4 regions of the Massilia sp. R2A-15 genome follow, and region 1 is predicted to be linked to each of the others. Evidence: predicted binding sites of a transcription regulator. Region 1 holds the regulator's gene; each other region holds the start of a gene.

Evidence for each region. Region 1 encodes sigma-54, which starts transcription at its own class of promoters, with help from an activator protein. Its sites were predicted from a motif close to TGGCANGNAANCTGCTTT; they were not measured.
Region 2: a site for sigma-54 is predicted at 2,290-2,307, ahead of Q4S45_RS01920 (BMP family protein). Genes of this name have one in related genera too.
Region 3: a site for sigma-54 is predicted at 2,687-2,704, ahead of prpB (methylisocitrate lyase). Genes of this name have one in related genera too.
Region 4: a site for sigma-54 is predicted at 2,350-2,367, ahead of Q4S45_RS21460 (PEP-CTERM sorting domain-containing protein). Genes of this name have one in related genera too.

The regions. Positions count from the first base shown of each region.
Region 1 is NZ_CP131935.1:4,982,601-4,986,808, reverse strand. It holds gene rapZ (RNase adapter RapZ) at 1-172, shown strand, start outside; gene Q4S45_RS22980 (enoyl-CoA hydratase/isomerase family protein) at 169-1,251, opposite strand; gene hpf (ribosome hibernation-promoting factor, HPF/YfiA family) at 1,344-1,697, opposite strand; gene Q4S45_RS22970 (RNA polymerase factor sigma-54) at 1,767-3,263, opposite strand; gene lptB (LPS export ABC transporter ATP-binding protein) at 3,267-4,025, opposite strand; gene lptA (lipopolysaccharide transport periplasmic protein LptA) at 4,022-4,208, opposite strand, start outside.
Region 2 is NZ_CP131935.1:409,605-413,812, reverse strand. It holds gene Q4S45_RS01935 (carbohydrate kinase) at 1-296, shown strand, start outside; gene Q4S45_RS01930 (pseudouridine-5'-phosphate glycosidase) at 299-1,228, shown strand; gene Q4S45_RS01925 (LysR family transcriptional regulator) at 1,239-2,144, shown strand; gene Q4S45_RS01920 (BMP family protein) at 2,495-3,490, shown strand; gene Q4S45_RS01915 (ABC transporter ATP-binding protein) at 3,578-4,208, shown strand, end outside.
Region 3 is NZ_CP131935.1:877,532-881,739, reverse strand. It holds gene acnD (Fe/S-dependent 2-methylisocitrate dehydratase AcnD) at 1-557, opposite strand, end outside; gene prpC (2-methylcitrate synthase) at 575-1,738, opposite strand; gene prpB (methylisocitrate lyase) at 1,759-2,643, opposite strand; gene Q4S45_RS03940 (patatin-like phospholipase family protein) at 2,877-4,208, opposite strand, start outside.
Region 4 is NZ_CP131935.1:4,644,964-4,649,171, forward strand. It holds gene Q4S45_RS21445 (hypothetical protein) at 1-75, shown strand, start outside; gene Q4S45_RS21450 (hypothetical protein) at 882-1,043, shown strand; gene Q4S45_RS21455 (hypothetical protein) at 1,145-1,579, shown strand; gene Q4S45_RS21460 (PEP-CTERM sorting domain-containing protein) at 1,545-2,264, opposite strand; gene Q4S45_RS21465 (hypothetical protein) at 2,796-2,978, opposite strand; gene Q4S45_RS21470 (hypothetical protein) at 3,220-3,930, opposite strand; gene Q4S45_RS21475 (hypothetical protein) at 3,920-4,208, opposite strand, start outside.

The DNA of each region.
Region 1 (4,208 bases):
CGCCTTCATCGAGAAGTGGCTGCCCTCATTCAAGACCGATAACCGCAGCTACCTGACCGTGGCCCTCGGCTGCACCGGCGGCCAGCACCGCTCGGTGTACATGGCCGAACGGCTCGCCGCCTACTTCAGCCCCACCGAGCGCGTCGTGCTGCGCCACCGCGAACAGTCTTAATTCCCCAGGTCGCGCAGCGGGTGCGCCCGCTCCGGCCACGGCGAGTTGAAGAACTGCGCGACCATCTCGTCGGTCACCTCCGCCAGCGTCGGCGGATTCCATTTCGGCTCGTTGTCCTTGTCGATCACCAGCGCGCGAATCCCTTCGAGTACTTCGCCGTGCTCGAAATTGCGCCGCACCAGGATGCGCTCGAGGCGCAGGCAATCGGCCAGGCTCATGGCGGCGCCGCGGCGCAGCAGCTCGATCGTCACGCGCATCAGCAGCGGCGAGCGCTTCTTCATTGCGGCCAGCGCCTTCTGCGCGAACACGCCTTCGTCCTTCTCCAGCGACGCCATGATCGCTTCGACGGTCGACTCGCCGAAATGGTGGTCGATCGACGCGCGCTCCGCTTCGAGCACGCTCGGGCCGGCCGAGAACGGCGCGGCAAATTGCGTGATCGCCGCGCGCAGTTCGCTGCCCGGCGTATCTTCGATCAGTTGGGCCAGCGCGGGCATCTGGGCCTGCGGCACGAAGGTGTCGGCCAGGCCCGCGTACAGCGCATCGGCGGCGCGCACCGTCAGGCCCGTCAGGCCGAGGTAAAGGCCAAGCTTGCCCGGCGCGCGCGCCAGAAAGTAGCTGCCGCCGACATCCGGGAACAGGCCGATGTTCACCTCGGGCATAGCCAGCTTGGTGCCATCGGTAACCACGCGCAGGCCGGTGTCCGGGCCCGCTTCGGAGATGCCAAGGCCGCCGCCCATCACCACGCCGTCCATCAACGCCACGTACAGCTTTGGGTAGAAGTGGATCAGGTGGTTGAGCGTGTACTCTTCGGTGAAGAAGTCTTCCAGCGAGGCGCTGCCGCCGGTGGTCGGCAGGGTGCCGACGTCGTGGAAGTAGCGGATGTCGCCGCCGGCGCACAGCGCCTTGTCGGTGCTGCTGCGCAGGACCACGGCGTCCACCGCGGGATCGTCGCGCCATGCCAGCAGCACGTCGGACAGCGCGCGGATCATCTCCAGCGACAGCGAGTTGAGCGTGCGCGGACGGTCCAGGGTGATGATGCCGGTGCGGTTGGCGATGCGGGTTTTGACGAAGTCGGTCATGGTGGCTGTCGAAGACGGAAAAAGCGTATTTTATCCGACCGCGCAAATGAAAAGGGCGCCGACGGCGCCCTCGCTTTCAGGTGATGCCTGCCTTATGCGGCGGCGGGGAGCTCAGGCTCCTGCAAGTGCTTGATGGCCTGGTGGTTGTGCTCCTGCACTTGGGATTTGTATTTCATGACCTGGCGATCGAGCTTGTCGATCAGGGCGTCGATGGCCGCGTACAGGTCGGACGACAGGCTGGCGACGTTCACGGTTTTACCCGGCAGCCTTAGGTTGATTTCGGCTTTTTGCCGTTTTTCTTTTTCAGTCAGATTATCGACGGTGAGGATCACGGCGATATCGATCACTTGATCGAAATGGCGCTTCACTCGCTCCAGTTTGTTCTGTACGTATTCACGGATGGCTGGGGTCACTTCGAGATGATGTCCACTGATTGTGAGATTCATACACACTCCTTTGATGATGTCGCTAGCTGTTCGTGCGTCATAAGCGCAGAGGGACAGTGTGAGGTCGATCTACAAACTTTTGCGGAGGGCGACGGGCGGGATCTTGAGCGCTTCACGGTATTTGGCCACCGTGCGTCGTGCAATGACCATCCCCTGTTCCCCCAGCATGTCTGCGATCTTACTGTCTGATAAAGGGTTTTTAGGGTCTTCGGCTCCTGTGAGTTGCACGATGAGTGCCCGTATCGCCGTGGAGGATGCTTCCCCTCCTGCTTCGGTGGCGACGTGGCTCCCAAAAAAGTATTTCAACTCAAACATACCATGCGGTGTAAGCATGTATTTCTGGGTTGTCACACGAGATATCGTACTCTCGTGTAGTCCCAGTGTATCAGCAATTTCGCGCAGCACAAGTGGACGCATGGCAACCGCGCCGTGCGAGAAAAAGTTCCGTTGCCGCTCAACAATCGCCTCGGCCACGCGCAAGATCGTGTCGAAGCGCTGGCGCATATTCTTGATCAGCCACTTCGCCTCCTGCAGCTGGGCGCCCAGCTGGCCCTCGCCCTTGCCGTTCTTGAGCAGGTTGGCGTACATGCTGTTGACGCGAAGGCGCGGCATCACATCCTGGTTCAGCGACACGGTCCAGCCGTTCTTCGAGCGCCGCACGATCACGTCCGGCACCACGTAGTCGGAGGCGCCGGAGCCGAACGCGGCGCCCGGATGCGGATTGCACTGGCGAATCACGGCCTGCGCCTCGCGCAGGTCCTCGTCGTCGCAGTCGAGGGCTTTTTTCAGCTTGTTGAAGTCGCGCTGGGCGAACCACGCGAGGTGCTTGCAGACGATGTCGAGCGCCATGCGCCGCGTCACCAGCGGCACGTGGGGCATGCGGCGGATCTGCAGCGCCAGGCATTCGGACGCGTTGCGGGCGCCCACGCCGACCGGGTCGAAGCTTTGCAGCAGCGACAGCGCGGTCTTGAGTTCGTCGATGTCGATCTCGAGCTCGGGCGGCAGGCGCTCGAGGATCTCTTCGAGCGTTTCGGTCAGGTAGCCGTTGTCGTCGAGCGCGTCGATCATCAGTTCGACCAGCGCGCGGTCGCGCGTGTCGAGCATCGCCAGGCGCATCTGCTCCATCAAATGGTCGCGCAAGGTGGTGGCCGACGCTTCGATCTGCGGGCGCGAATCCTCGTCGTCGGGCGTCTTGTTGCGGCCCGCCTCGCCCCAGTCCTCGCTGTCGCCGCCGGCCGCCTCCGGGGATTCTCCCTCGCCGCCGCCCTCGCCTTCACCGGCGGCGGGCGCGTCGCCGCTGCCCTCGCCTGGCGGCGCGTCCTGCGCGCCCGGGGCCGGCGCGGCCTCGCCCGGCGTGGCGGGAGCGCCGATTGCGCCATCGGCCAGCAGGCGCACCGAGTTGTCGAGCGGGTCGTCGAGCCGTTCGAGCAGCGGATTATCGGACAGCAGCTGGGTCAGTTCCTGGTGCAGCTCGAGCGTGGACAACTGCAGCAGACGGATCGACTGCTGCAGCTGCGGCGTGAGCGCGAGGTGTTGGGAAGTCCGTAGTTGCAGTGACTGTTTCATGGCTTACATCCGGAAATGTTCGCCCAGGTACACGCGCCGCACCGATTCGTCCGCGATGATATCGTCAGGACGGCCCGAAGCGAGCACCGCACCCTGGTTGATAATATACGCGCGATCGCAGATGCCGAGCGTCTCGCGCACGTTATGGTCGGTAATGAGCACGCCGATGCCGCGCTCCTTTAGGAAGCGCACGATGCGCTGGATCTCGATCACGGCGATCGGATCGACGCCGGCGAACGGCTCGTCGAGCAGCACGAAGCGCGGATTGGTGGCCAGCGCGCGCGCGATCTCGACGCGGCGCCGCTCGCCGCCCGACAGCGACATCGCCTGGTTCTCGCGCAGCTTCTCGATCTGCAGGTCGGCCAGCAGCGTATCGAGACGCTCGTTGATCTGGTCCTTGGTCAGCGCCTTGCCGTCCACCTTCTGCAGCTCCAGCACGGCGCGGATGTTGTCCTCCACCGTCAGCTTGCGGAATACCGAGGCTTCCTGCGGCAGGTAGGACAGGCCCAGCACCGCGCGGCGGTGGATCGGCAGGCTGGAGATGTCGACGCCGGAGATGTCGATCGAGCCGGCGTCCGACGGCACCAGGCCGACGATCATGTAGAACGAGGTGGTCTTGCCGGCGCCGTTCGGGCCGAGCAGGCCGACCACTTCGCCGCATTCGACCTGCAGCGAAACGTCGCGCACCACCAGCCGCTTGCCGTAGCTCTTTTGCAGGCCGCGCACGATCAGGGTGTTACCGCAGGATTTTGTCTCCATCATTGCTTTCCTGGGGCAGGCGTGGCGGGCGCCGGACGCTTGGGATGGTCGAAGGTGAACTCCACGCGGCCGCCGCCAACCTTGCTCTGGCCGGAAGGGGTGTTGATCGCCGCGAACTGCTCCTTGCGACTGTCGTAGGAAAGGAAAGGCCCTTCGGCGCGGTCGGTCACGCGGCTGCCCTCCAGG
Region 2 (4,208 bases), 460 kb from region 1:
AAGGCGTGGTCTTCACCCGCGCCGGCGGCGTCGGCCAGCTGGACGCGCCGGACGCGCATATCGTCGACGTCACCGGCGCCGGCGACGCCTTCGCGGCAGCCGTGTGCTGGTCGCTGTTCCAGGGCAGCGAAGACCTCGAGCTGGCGTGCCGGCGCGGCCTGAAGCTCTCGGCCATGACGCTCGCCTGCGAGGAGACGGTCTGCCCCCACCTCGACATCGACAGCCTCGACGACGTTCCCGCCCTCGACGCCGGCGCCGCCGCGCCGCAGCCTTTCAACGCCCTTTACCAGGAATGACCATGCAGCAGTTCCTCTTGTTCTCGCCCGAAGTGGCCGCGGCACGCGCAGCGGGCAAGCCCGTCGTCGCGCTCGAATCGACCATCATCTCGCACGGCATGCCGTATCCGCAGAACGTGGAGATGGCGCGCGAAGTCGAGCAACTGATCCGCGACGCCGGCGCCGTGCCGGCGACCATCGCCATCATCGGCGGGAAGATCTGCATCGGCCTGTCGAACGAGCAGCTCGAGCTGCTCGGCACCTCGCCGGACGCGATGAAGGTGAGCCGGCGCGACCTGGCCTTCGTGGTCGCCGAGCGCAGGCTGGGCGCCACGACGGTGGCTGCGACCATGATCTGCGCGGCGCTGGCCGGCATCAAGGTGTTCGTCACCGGCGGCATCGGCGGCGTGCACCGCGGCGCCGAAACCAGCTTCGACATCTCGGCCGACCTGCAGGAGCTGGCGCGCACCAGCGTGGCGGTGGTGTGCGCCGGGGTCAAATCGATCCTCGACATTGGCCTGACGCTCGAATACCTGGAAACCCACGGGGTGCCCGTGATCGGCGTCGGCCAGCCGGGCTTTCCCGCCTTCTTCACGCGCGACAGCGGCTTCAAGGCCGACTTCCAGATGGACGGCGCGCTGGAGCAGGCCGCCTTCATCCAGACCAAGTGGGCACTGGGCCTGGCCGGCGGCGTGGTCGTCGCCAACCCGGTGCCGGAAGCGTCGGCGATGCCGAAGGAAGAAATCGACCGCATCACCGAACAGGCGCTGGGCGAGGCCGCGCAGCGCGGCGTGACGGGCAAGGCGGTGACGCCGTTCCTGCTGTCGCGCATCAAGGAGCTGACCGCGGGGCGCAGCCTGGCCACCAACATCGCGCTGGTCAAGCACAACGCGGTGGTCGGCGCGAAGCTGGCGCTCGCCCTGCACGATTTGCCCGGCCTGCAACCGATCTGAGACCGCTCCCATGTCCATCGACCTGAAACAGCTGAAATACTTCCTCGCGGTCGCAGAGGAAAAGAGCTTCAGCCGCGCGGCCGAACGGCTGCACATTTCGCAGCCGCCGCTGTCGCAGCAGATCATGAAGCTCGAGAGCGAGCTTGGCGTGAAGCTGTTTGCGCGCACCACCCGCACGTTCGAGCTGACCGTGGCCGGCAAGGCCTTGATGACCGAGGCGTCCGAGCTGCTGGGACGGATGCGCATGACGATCGACACGATCCGCCAGATCGACCGCGGCGAAGTCGGGCGCCTGCGCGTGGGTATCGTCGGCTCGGCGATGTGGGGGCCGATTCCCAGCCTGCTCGAAGAATTCCAGACCAAGTTCCCGCGCGTGACCTGGACGCTGCACGAGTCGGGCCCGAACGCGCAGTACGAGGCGCTGCGCGCCAAGCAGATCGACGTCGGCTTCTGGCGCGAGCCGCCGCTCGATCCGGACGAACTCAAACACGACAACCTGCGCCAGGAGCTATGCTTCCGCGAGAACGTGTGCGTGGCGGTCAACGAGCACCATCCGCTGGCCGTCAAGGGCCACGTGGAACTGATCGACATCGCCGACCAGCCGATGCTGACGCTCGCGCTCGACAAGTCGGCGTTCCCGCGCTACCTGATCCAGTGCTGCATCGACGCCGGCTTCCAGCCGACCATATTCCAGGAGGCGACCGAGCCGCAGACCCTGCTGGCGATGGTCGGCGCGGGACTGGGCGTGGCGCTGATGCCCGAGACCACCAGCCGGATCGGCTGGCCGGGCGTGATCTTTTTGCCGATCAAGACCGATCCGCCGTCGGCCAACCTGTATATCGCCTACACCACGCAGGACGACGCGCCGGTGGTGCGGGCGTTCCTGAACATCCTCAATCCCGTCGCGCACGAGTAGATGGGTGTCGCACCTGCGCAGGCAGGTACCCATACTGGGTTCGCTTCACCTCTGCGCCGATTCAGCATGGGTACCTGCCTCCACAGGTACGACAACCTCCTCCATATATTTCACAAAAATATAAATCGGCAAGAAAAATCGTATTTGCCATACATATTGCCATTGATGCATAGTTCGCACTGGAATCACACTCGATACAATCGGTAACCACTTGTTGCGCACAGGCCTGACACAATCCGTCTCGCCGACGTGGAATCGCTGGCTTTGCCTGTTTAGTTACTATTAAGCTACACAGACCCTCCCAACGCAGCCGTTGCGCCGGGTACAATATCGATATTCCAGGAGCCTTCATGAAATTAAAGCAACTTAGTATCACGATCGCGGCGCTGTGCGTCGCTGCCAGCGCCTCGGCGGCCGACCCGAAACTGGGCATCGTCTACGACGCCGGCGGCAAGTTCGACAAGTCGTTCAACCAGTCCGCATTCGAAGGCGCCAGCCGCTTCAAGGCCGAGACCAAGATCAACTACATCGAAGCGCAGGCCAGCAGCGACACCCAGGCCGAGCAAGTGCTGCGCGGCCTGGCGCGCAAGAAGCTCGACCTGATCGCGGCGATCGGCTTCTCGCAGACCCAGGCGGTGCAGAAGGTCGCGGCCGAATTCCCGAACGTGCGATTCGTGCTGATCGACAGCGTCGCCAAAGGCCCGAACATCAATTCCGTGCTGTTCAAGGAAGAAGAAGGCTCCTACCTGGTGGGCGTGGCCGCGGCGATGGCGTCGAAGACCAAGAAGCTCGGTTTCGTGGGCGGCATGGACATCCCGCTGATCCGCGCCTTCGCCTGCGGTTACACCCAGGGCGCCAAGGCCAATAACCCGAAAGTGGAAGTCCTGCAGAACATGGTCGGCACCACCAGCGCAGCCTGGAACGATCCGGCCAAGGGCGGCGAACTGGCGCGCGCGCAGTTCGACCGCGGCGTCGACGTGGTGTTCGCCGTTGCCGGCGGCAGCGGCATGGGCACGCTGCAGACCGCGAAGGAAAAAGGCAAGCTGGCGATCGGCGTCGATTCGAACCAGAACTACCTCCACCCGGGCACGATGTTGACCTCGATGGTCAAGCGCGTCGACGGCGCCATCTACGACTCCTTCATGGCGGTCAAGAACGGCACCTGGAAACCGGGAGTGACCTACCGCGGCCTGAAGGAAGGCGGCGTGGACTGGGCGCTCGACAAGGATAACCGCGCGGTGGTATCGCCGGAAATCGAGAAGAAGGTCAACGAAGCCAAGACGGCCATCATCAATGGCAAGATCAAGGTCATCGACTACCGCGCCAATAGCAGCTGCCCGGTCTGATCTTTTCGTATTAACTGAAAGCGCGCCGCACCGGCCAGCCCGGTCCGGCGCGCTTTTGATGCATTTACCCTTACCTACTGATTCGCTATGCAGCCAGCCGTAGAATTTCGCAACATATGCAAGGCCTTCGGCCCGGTGCAGGCGAACGCCGACGTCAGCTTTACCATCGCCAAAGGTTCGATCCACGGCGTGATCGGCGAGAACGGGGCCGGCAAGTCGACCCTGATGAGCATCCTGTACGGCTACTATAACGCCGACAGCGGCCAGCTGCTGATCGACGGCGAGCCGCGCAACATCCGCACCAGCCATGAGGCGATCGCGCTGGGCATCGGCATGGTGCACCAGCACTTCATGCTGGTCGAGAACATGACCGTGCTGGACAACGTCATGCTCGGCACCGAAGGCGGCTTCCGCCTGGCCGCGCACCGCGCCGCCACCGAGGCGAAGCTGCGCGAGATCTGCACGCGCTACCGCCTCGACGTCGATCCGCTGGCGACCATTTCGGACCTGTCGGTCGGCGCCCAGCAGCGCGTCGAGATCCTCAAGCAGATCTACCGCAGCGCCAACATCCTGATCCTCGACGAGCCGACCGCGGTGCTGACCGCGCAGGAGACCGCGTCGCTGTTCGAGATCCTGCGCCTGTTCAAGGAGCAGGGCAAAACCATCATCCTGATCACCCACAAGCTGGGCGAGATCATGGAGATCACCGACCAGGTGA
Region 3 (4,208 bases), 920 kb from region 1:
ACCTGCACGACCGGCGACATGCGCTCCAGGTTAATCTGGTGCAGGATGCCGTTCCCCGGCGGGATCACGTCGACGTTCTTGAACGCCTTCTTGGTCCAGTCGATGAAGTCGAAACGGTCTTCGTTGCGGCGGTCTTCGATGGCGCGGTTCTTCTCGAAGGCGTCGGGGTCGAAGCCGCCGCATTCGACGGCCAGCGAGTGGTCCACCACCAGCTGTGTCGGGACCACCGGATTGACCAGCGTCGGGTCGCCGCCCTGCGCGGCGATGGCGTCGCGCAGGCCGGCCAGGTCGACCAGCGCGGTCTGGCCGAGGATGTCATGGCAAACAACCCGAGCCGGAAACCACGGGAAGTCGAGGTCGCGGCGGCGTTCGATCAGCTGGCGCAGCGAGGCGTTCAGCGTGTCGGGATCGCAGCGGCGGACCAGGTTTTCGGCCAGTACGCGCGAGGTGTACGGCAGTTTGTCCCAGGCGCCAGGCGTGATCGCGTCGACGGCGGCGCGCGCGTCGAAATAGTCCAGCGAAGTGCCGGGCAGTGGTTTGCGGTTCAGGGTGTTCATCATGTTCTATTACCAGGTTACTTGCGTTCCGAGATCGGCACGAATTTGAGGTCTTCCGGACCGACGTAGTTCGCGCTCGGGCGGATGATCTTGTTGTCGATGCGCTGCTCCATCACGTGCGCCGACCAGCCGGAGGTGCGCGAGATGACGAACAGCGGCGTGAACATCGAGGTCGGCACGCCCATCATGTGGTACGACACGGCGGAGAACCAGTCGAGGTTCGGGAACATCTTCTTGATGTCCCACATGACGGTTTCCAGGCGCTCGGCGATGTCGAACATCTTGGTCGAACCGGCTTCCTGCGACAGCTTGCGGGCCAGTTCCTTGATCACCTTGTTGCGCGGGTCGGAGATGGTGTAGACCGGATGGCCGAAGCCGATCACGACTTCCTTGTTCTCGACGCGGCGGCGGATGTCGGCTTCGGCTTCGTCGGCGTTTTCGTAACGCTCCTGCACTTCCAGCGCAGCTTCGTTGGCGCCGCCGTGCTTCGGACCGCGCAGCGCGCCGATCGCGCCGGTGATGGCCGAGTGGATGTCCGAACCCGTGCCGGCGATGACGCGCGCGGTGAAGGTCGAAGCGTTGAACTCGTGTTCCGCGTACAGGATCAGCGAGGTGTGCATCGCCTTGACCCAAGACTCGGACGGCTTTTCGCCGTGCAGCAGGTGCAGGAAGTGGCCGCCGATCGAGTCGTCGTCGGTCTCGACGTCGATGCGCTTGCCGTTGTGGCTGAAGTGGTACCAGTACAGCAGCATCGAGCCGAACGACGCCATCAGGCGGTCGGCGATGTCGCGCGCGCCCGGCATGTCGTGGCTGTCCTTTTCCGGCAGCGCGCAGCCGAGCGCGGAGCAGCCGGTGCGCATCACGTCCATCGGGTGGGCGGCGGCAGGCAGCGCTTCGAGCGCCGACTTGACTACCTGCGGCAGGCCGCGCAGCGATTTGAGCTTGGTCTTGTAGGCTTTCAGTTCGGCGGCGTTCGGCAGTTTGCCGTGCACCAGGAGGTAGGCGATTTCTTCGAACTCGCTGTTGTCGGCGACATCGAGGATGTCGTAGCCGCGGTAGTGCAGGTCGTTGCCGGTCTTGCCGACCGAGCAGAGGGCCGTGTTACCGGCGGCGACGCCGGACAGCGCCACGGATTTTTTCGGCTTGAATGCGACGGCTTCGGTTGGTGCTTTATCAGTCATCTTGCAAATCTCCAGTGTGATTATTTCTCTTTACCTTGGGCGAACAGCGAGTCGAGCTTCTTCTCGTAGTCGTGGTAGCCGAGGTAGTCGTACATTTCCATCCGCGGCTGCATGGTAGGCACGACGCTCTTCTGGGTGCCTTCGGCGCGCAGCGTCTTGTAGAAGTTCAGCGCGGCCGCGTTCATGGCGCGGTAGGCGCCGCAACAGTACAGGGCGATATCGACCTTGTTTGCGCGCAGTTCGTCGAGCGTAAACAGCGGAGTGGCGCCGAATTCGGTGAGGTTGGCGAGGATCGGCACGCCGACCGCATCGCGCACCTGGCCGTACATTTCGAGCTTGGTGATCGCTTCCGGGAAGATCATGTCGGCGCCGGCTTCGACGTAGGCGCAGGCGCGGTCGATCGCCGCATTCAGGCCTTCGACGGCCAGTGCGTCGGTGCGGGCCATGATGACGAAGTTCTCGTCGTGGCGGGCATCGACGGCGGCCTTGATGCGGTCGACCATCTCTTCCTTGGTGACGATTTCCTTGCCCGGACGGTGGCCGCAGCGCTTGGCCGAGACCTGGTCTTCCATGTGGACCGCGGCGACGTCGGCGCGGATCATGTGGCGGATGGTGCGGGCGATGTTGAAGGCGCCGCCCCAACCGGTGTCGATATCGACCATCAGCGGCAAGCCGCAGGTGTCGGTGATGCGCTGGGCGTCGGTGATGACGTCGTCCATGGTGCTGATGCCGAGGTCCGGCATGCCGAGCGAATTCGCGGCCACGCCGCCGCCGGACAGGTAGATCGCCTTGTAGCCGGTTTGCTCGGCCATGCGCGCGGTGTAGGCGGTAATGGTGCCGACCACCTGCAACGGCGATTCTTCGGCAACTGCGCGGCGGAACAGCGCGCCTCGGGATTCTCTCATCGTATTCTCCTGGTATGTTTCATCGAACTGCGTCAGGGATGGTATTGCAAGCGGCGTGCCAGCCTTGCAAGCAGGCGTCGGCGCCAGCTCACCGAGGCGGCGGCGGGGATAAGTCCTTTGAAATCAAGATTATGCAAAATATTGCATAATTGCCATGCGATCCACGGACGTTTGACATTACGTTTCAATGTGAAACGATGAAACACCGTGCATCGCAGGCACGCCGCGCCATTCTACATCCGGCGCCCCTTCGGTGGCGGACGCACGCCGCGAGGCGGGCGCGCCGGCAGGCTGGCGCGGGCGGGGCCGCCCTTCTCCATTTTCACTTCGGTGATGCGCATCTCCAGCACGTCGATCGGATCGCTGCGGTCGTCGATGAGGAAATCGATCGCGCCCTCCAGTTGAACGCCGGCGCCATCGTCCAGGATGCCGCGGGCGTGCCAGCGCGCCGTCGCCCGCAGGGTCGAATTGTCGGCGATGGCCGACGTGGGCAGGATGGTCTGATCGAAGTTCAGGTGCAGCTCACTGTCGCCCGACTGGTCCTTCACATTACGCAGGACCGCGAAGGCATCGGCCGAGTCGGCGCGGGATTGGCCGTCGAGGGGCCCGCTGGCCAGCCTCAAGGCGTCGCGCATGCGAAAGAAACGCTGCGCCTGCATTTCGCCATGCGCCATCAAGGCGTCCTTCAGGATGGGACTGCGGTCGGACTTGGACAAGGCATTGAGTTTCACGGGGGCGGATTTTTCGATGGCGCAGCGGTCCAGGATGACGCGGTGGACCTGCACCGGCTGGTGCTTGTGATCGTCGCCGCGCGTGATGCGCTTGTTGACCGCCTCGATGAACGAGATTTCCTGGTTCAGCGACAGATTGCCCGACAACTCGTTGCGGCGGTCGCCGATATCGAATTTCAGCTGATCGACGTCGAAGTCGCGCGGATTGATTTGCAGGACCCACAGCTCGGCGGGCATGCGCTCCGCCTCGACGCCGGCGAGGAAGTTCTTGATGGGCGGGTTTTGCGAGAACAGGCCATCCCAGAAGCTGCGCTTCGATCGCGCGCCGTCCGGGCCAATGAACGGGACCTCCACCGCCTTGAACATCCACGGCAGCGCGGCCGAGGCCAGCACCGCCTGCAGTGAAATGCCGCCGTCGGTCGCCGCCCGCTCGGAACTGAAGGCGACGAATTCGCCGTCCTCGATGTCGACGGCGCCCATCAGCAGGTGCGGAATCTGCGCCATGAGGTCCATGCCGGCGGCGTCCAGGATGTCGAACGAGGTGGGATCCGCGGCCACCTGGCCGGACCATCGGCTCAGCGCAACGTCGAGCGGGCAGCCTTCTCGAAAGCCGGCGGGGCCCATCAAGCGCCTGAGCGCCGCCGGCTGTTCCTCGACGGTCCGGTGGATACGTTCGGCGAGCTGCCGCTTGAGCTTTTCGTTGTCCGCCGGAGCGAGCGGAGGTTTCATGCGCGACTGGATGTCGGCCTCGCGCCAGCGCGCGATGTCTCTCGAGACGCCGAGCAGCGCGCCGAGCGCGGCGACCAGATCGAAATCGACTTGCTGGGCGATCAG
Region 4 (4,208 bases), 340 kb from region 1:
GACGCGCTTTCACGTCTCGGCGTCGATCCAGACGAGTCTTTCTCGCCCGAGCCGTCGGATATTGATCCGAAATAAATTCATGCCTTGCAATTTGTGAACGCGACGCTATTGAGCGAGGGCGCGGGCTGCTAAGGGCGATCTTTCCCTACATTGTCGTTCCGCATGCCGTCGATAAAGTAACAACACTAGCCTTCACATTTTGAGCTGCGAAGCCTGGACGGCTGGTCAATGCTTCGCCAATTTCCGTATTTGTTTTCGCAACATTTACCAAAAGAGCAAGGGGCTAGCACACTAAATTTATTGATCAAGATATACTAACGGTAAATTTTGTTCACCGAAGCCATCTTGCGATGTTCATAAGAGTATTTTTGTTGGGAGCGCTGTATTTGCGGAACGAGACGATCACACGACTCGGTTCGCTAGTAGATGCATCATTAGAGGCGGCCGAGCCTCTTCCTACGCCGTCGGTTGCATTGCGAGCAGGTATATGATGTGCTATCGGAGTGGTTGTCCTCTATGCTCGAGCACCTGTAGGGTTATAGGTACGATTGATCATGGCAGGGTGGTCGAGATCGCGTGCACGAATTGCACCCTTTACCGAATTACCATCAGCGCGGTAAGACACTTAATCAAAGTTCCAGATGAAAGGCTGCTCTACTCGCTACTCGCTACTAGGCACCCCAACGAACAGATGGTTGTAATCGGGACCGCGCGCAACGAACTGGTATATGAATACGTTTGGATCGAACTCTTGAAAAAGACGAGGGTTTGTTATTGGTAACCAGACTTCCGGTTTTCCTTACAGTCGGCGCTACGAGAAACTCCCCGCAGCGTGAAGAAGGTGTCCTTGTAGATGTTTCAGCTCGGTGCCAGGGGAGGCTGTGCCGGTTTTCCAAGCGCAGCTCTCGCTCGCGGTATTCCCCCACCGCGTCATCTTCGCCCCCAGCAGGGCATATAACTCGTGCGGCGCGGGCGACGAGACCGACTTAGGACTGCGCGCGTTCCGCGAGCTGCAGCATGACCAGCTGCGCCTGCATCTGTGACGTCGCTGCGTCGTCGGTCCGCAACATTCGCATCCGATGCGCCCGTATTGCGCCCAGCCGTTCGGATGTCGGACTCAAACGTCTGCAAAATTCATAGGCCATTGGCTTACCCAATTCCCCGATTCCCGAACGCCGACCTGGTGCGCGCCCTCGCTCTGCGCCGCGCCGTGCTGGCGGCGACCGGCGAGGAGACTGACATGGCGGTGCATGTGCTGGACGCGGCGCAGAGGAAGCTGGCCACTCTGGCGGAAACGCGCTCCGAACACGAGCCGGTGCGCGCTTCCGCGGCAATGGTTCCGTACACGGCGCGGGTCGACGGCGAGGTCGGCGTGCAGGGCATCGCCACCGGGTTGATCGGAGATGCTCTGCTCAACGGTGGTCCCAACCGGAGCAACCTGATCATCATCGGCCCCCTCCCGTCGAGCACCCGGCGGACAACATCGCCTGCGACGCCGCCGGTACAGCGCGGTACTGGTGCTTTCAATTGTCGACCGGCTGATTTCAGCGCTCAGGTCGATTGGACGCGCGCACCCTAGACTCGCGCTCATCCGCAATCGCCGAGTGGTTGCGACGTGAATTCGCGGCCGTATCGAGTTTTCTGAAATCAGTCTCATAAGCTATACGCTTACGACGACGCAGGAGCATCATCCCGCCAACTGCCGCGGCGAGTAGCAGCAGAGAGTCGGGTTCAGGAACGTCGGCGCCTGGGCTGGCGAGTTCGAAAATGGCATAGTTAGCAAATGGACTGAATACTGTATCAAACTGACTACTCTGTGGAGAATTATTAGCGACCCCATCTGGGTCGGTAGGCACGTTGCCTGAGAACGCGACCACAACGACGCCTGTTAAGAGCGGAGAATACGGAATAAGCGTGTCGCAAGCGACCGTGGATGTGCAACCAAGTGTTTTCGATGGATCGCTGTCGAATTGCCCCATGACACCATCCACGAATACTTGGTCAAGCAATGCCTGGGCCGCTAATCCCGCGTCAGCCGAATTATGAAATGCAAAGGCCGCCGAATTGCAGCCATTAAAGATCGAGTTACACGAGCCGTCAGCGAAAGAAACGTTGTAAAGAACTCCGCCAACGTCCACGTTCTCGGCTCCTGTTAGTACGCCTGATGAGTTTGTCTGCAGTGTAACCGGAACGGCCATTGCGGCCGTACCATAAAGAATGCTACAAATAATCAACGCAGTGCGAAAAGCATGGACGATTTTCATGGCTTCCTCGTTTATTAACATGCGGGGGCATCGCCAACCATTTCTGTTTTGGCGCTGGGATCGCCTGATAAGGCGTTCATGGCTGTAAGCACATATCGTACCTAAAACTTAAATCTCCTAAAAACAGAGAGTTACAGTGAAAGTCGAGTTTGGCGTGCCGAGATGTGTAAAGAAAGCCGACAGAATTTCGATTGGATATTGTGGCGCGAAAGCAGCGGATTTTTTGTGCAAGTCTATGCTTGAACATCAGCTTCCGGCGAAAAACCGCCTATCGCTTTGTTGGTCCCGGTGGTGATTGGTGCGTGTGTGGCGACAACGCCGGGAGCGCTGCGCCGGACGTGGCGACAAAGATCACAATTGCCTAACCCAGTCCTTCATCCAGCAAGCGAGCGGCGCTGGCCATGCTTCTGGTCCAGGACCGCGCGATCAGCCATTCGTCACCCGAGCGGGCCGCCACGGCCTTCCTGGCGACCGTGGCGGGCTTCGCTGGCGTTATCGGTGCTGGTGCTTGCGCCGCCGTCTTGGCGGCCTTTACGATGGCGTGGACGGTCCCTTGCCGATGCCGAACTGGACCGCGATCACCGCGAACGACAAGCCTGTGGCGTGCAGCGCCACGATCTTGGCCCTGTCGCCCGCCGTGGTCCTTGGCCTGCCCAGCACCTTGCCTTCGGCCTTGGCCCGCGCCAGACCCGACTGCGTGCGTTTAATGCTCATCCGCCAACACCGCTTGGCTGCGATATTTGCGGCTCGGGGTTGATGAAGCGGTGTGCTATGGCGTCGAAAGCGGCGATGTACGCCTCCTAGAATGACATTCCTTTCGACTCGGTAAAGCACATCGCCATCACGACGAAGCCGTTCTTCGTCATCGTCACGCTACGCCGCAGCTCGCCTTTTTATGGGCAAATTCAATCGACTCACAAAAACTGGCATGCTCGAATACGTCGCATCATGAGACTCATCGATTCATACGCCTGCCTCCAACGTAGACCGTCGTGCCAGGTCCATAGCCAGGCATCCCCAGATCAAAACTATCGACATTAAACTCAACAATCCTCAACTGAGATTGGCTCGAAGAGAAACCATCCGGCAAGAACTCAAACTCGATCAGCATTTTTTTTGATCTTGTCAAATCGTCATGAAATGTCTTCGCTTCAGCTTCACCTAACAGCTCCAAATAGTTGCGGTCGTCACCGGTAAAAAATGAATAGGTTATTGGTGGGCGTCTATCAAAACGAACGCGGAGATGACAAAAGTTCCGATGACAACTCCGGGGCGCTAATGCTCCATGTTCCAAATAGAACGTCACCTGCCGCTGCGCACCTTTGCGTGTCGACGTATCAAGTTTCAATCCTGCATCAAGATGAAGCCGAAGCCCGAAAATGTATCCATTGCCTCCTTCTACTGAAACGCGTGTTGCCTTATTTGTAATGATCTCCCATATTTTATCCGTCATCGGATCATGCTTCGATTCGAGTACAGAGGAATATTTCCACTCATCGACGTTTTCCACGATTTTGTTTGGGAGATCGATTCGTTGAGAACTCACTTCCACAGGACGCGAATCGTCGATGCCAGGAGCAGGCGAACAGGCCGCCGTCAGGACAACAAGGCCCAAAACAAGCGAGCGTGGCACCATGTAGCGGAGACCGATGGCGCTATTGAACATGGCCAACTTCTTTGGCGCTTTTGCCCGCTAGGTCGTCGATGTACCAAGTTCGGTGTAGGTCGGCGAAATCCTCCATCTGGTGACCGAGTACGCCGAGCAGACCGCCCGACCACTCGCCATACGCTTTCGAGCCGTCGGGCTTGTAGACATTCTCGGGCAGGGTGCGGATCGTGTAGATAGGATTTTGCAGGCCATGCTCTTGGCCAACGGTCTGGAAAAACTCGCCTTTGAGGACGAACTTATTGGCGCCACGATGCGACAGCTCTACGGTATCGAAT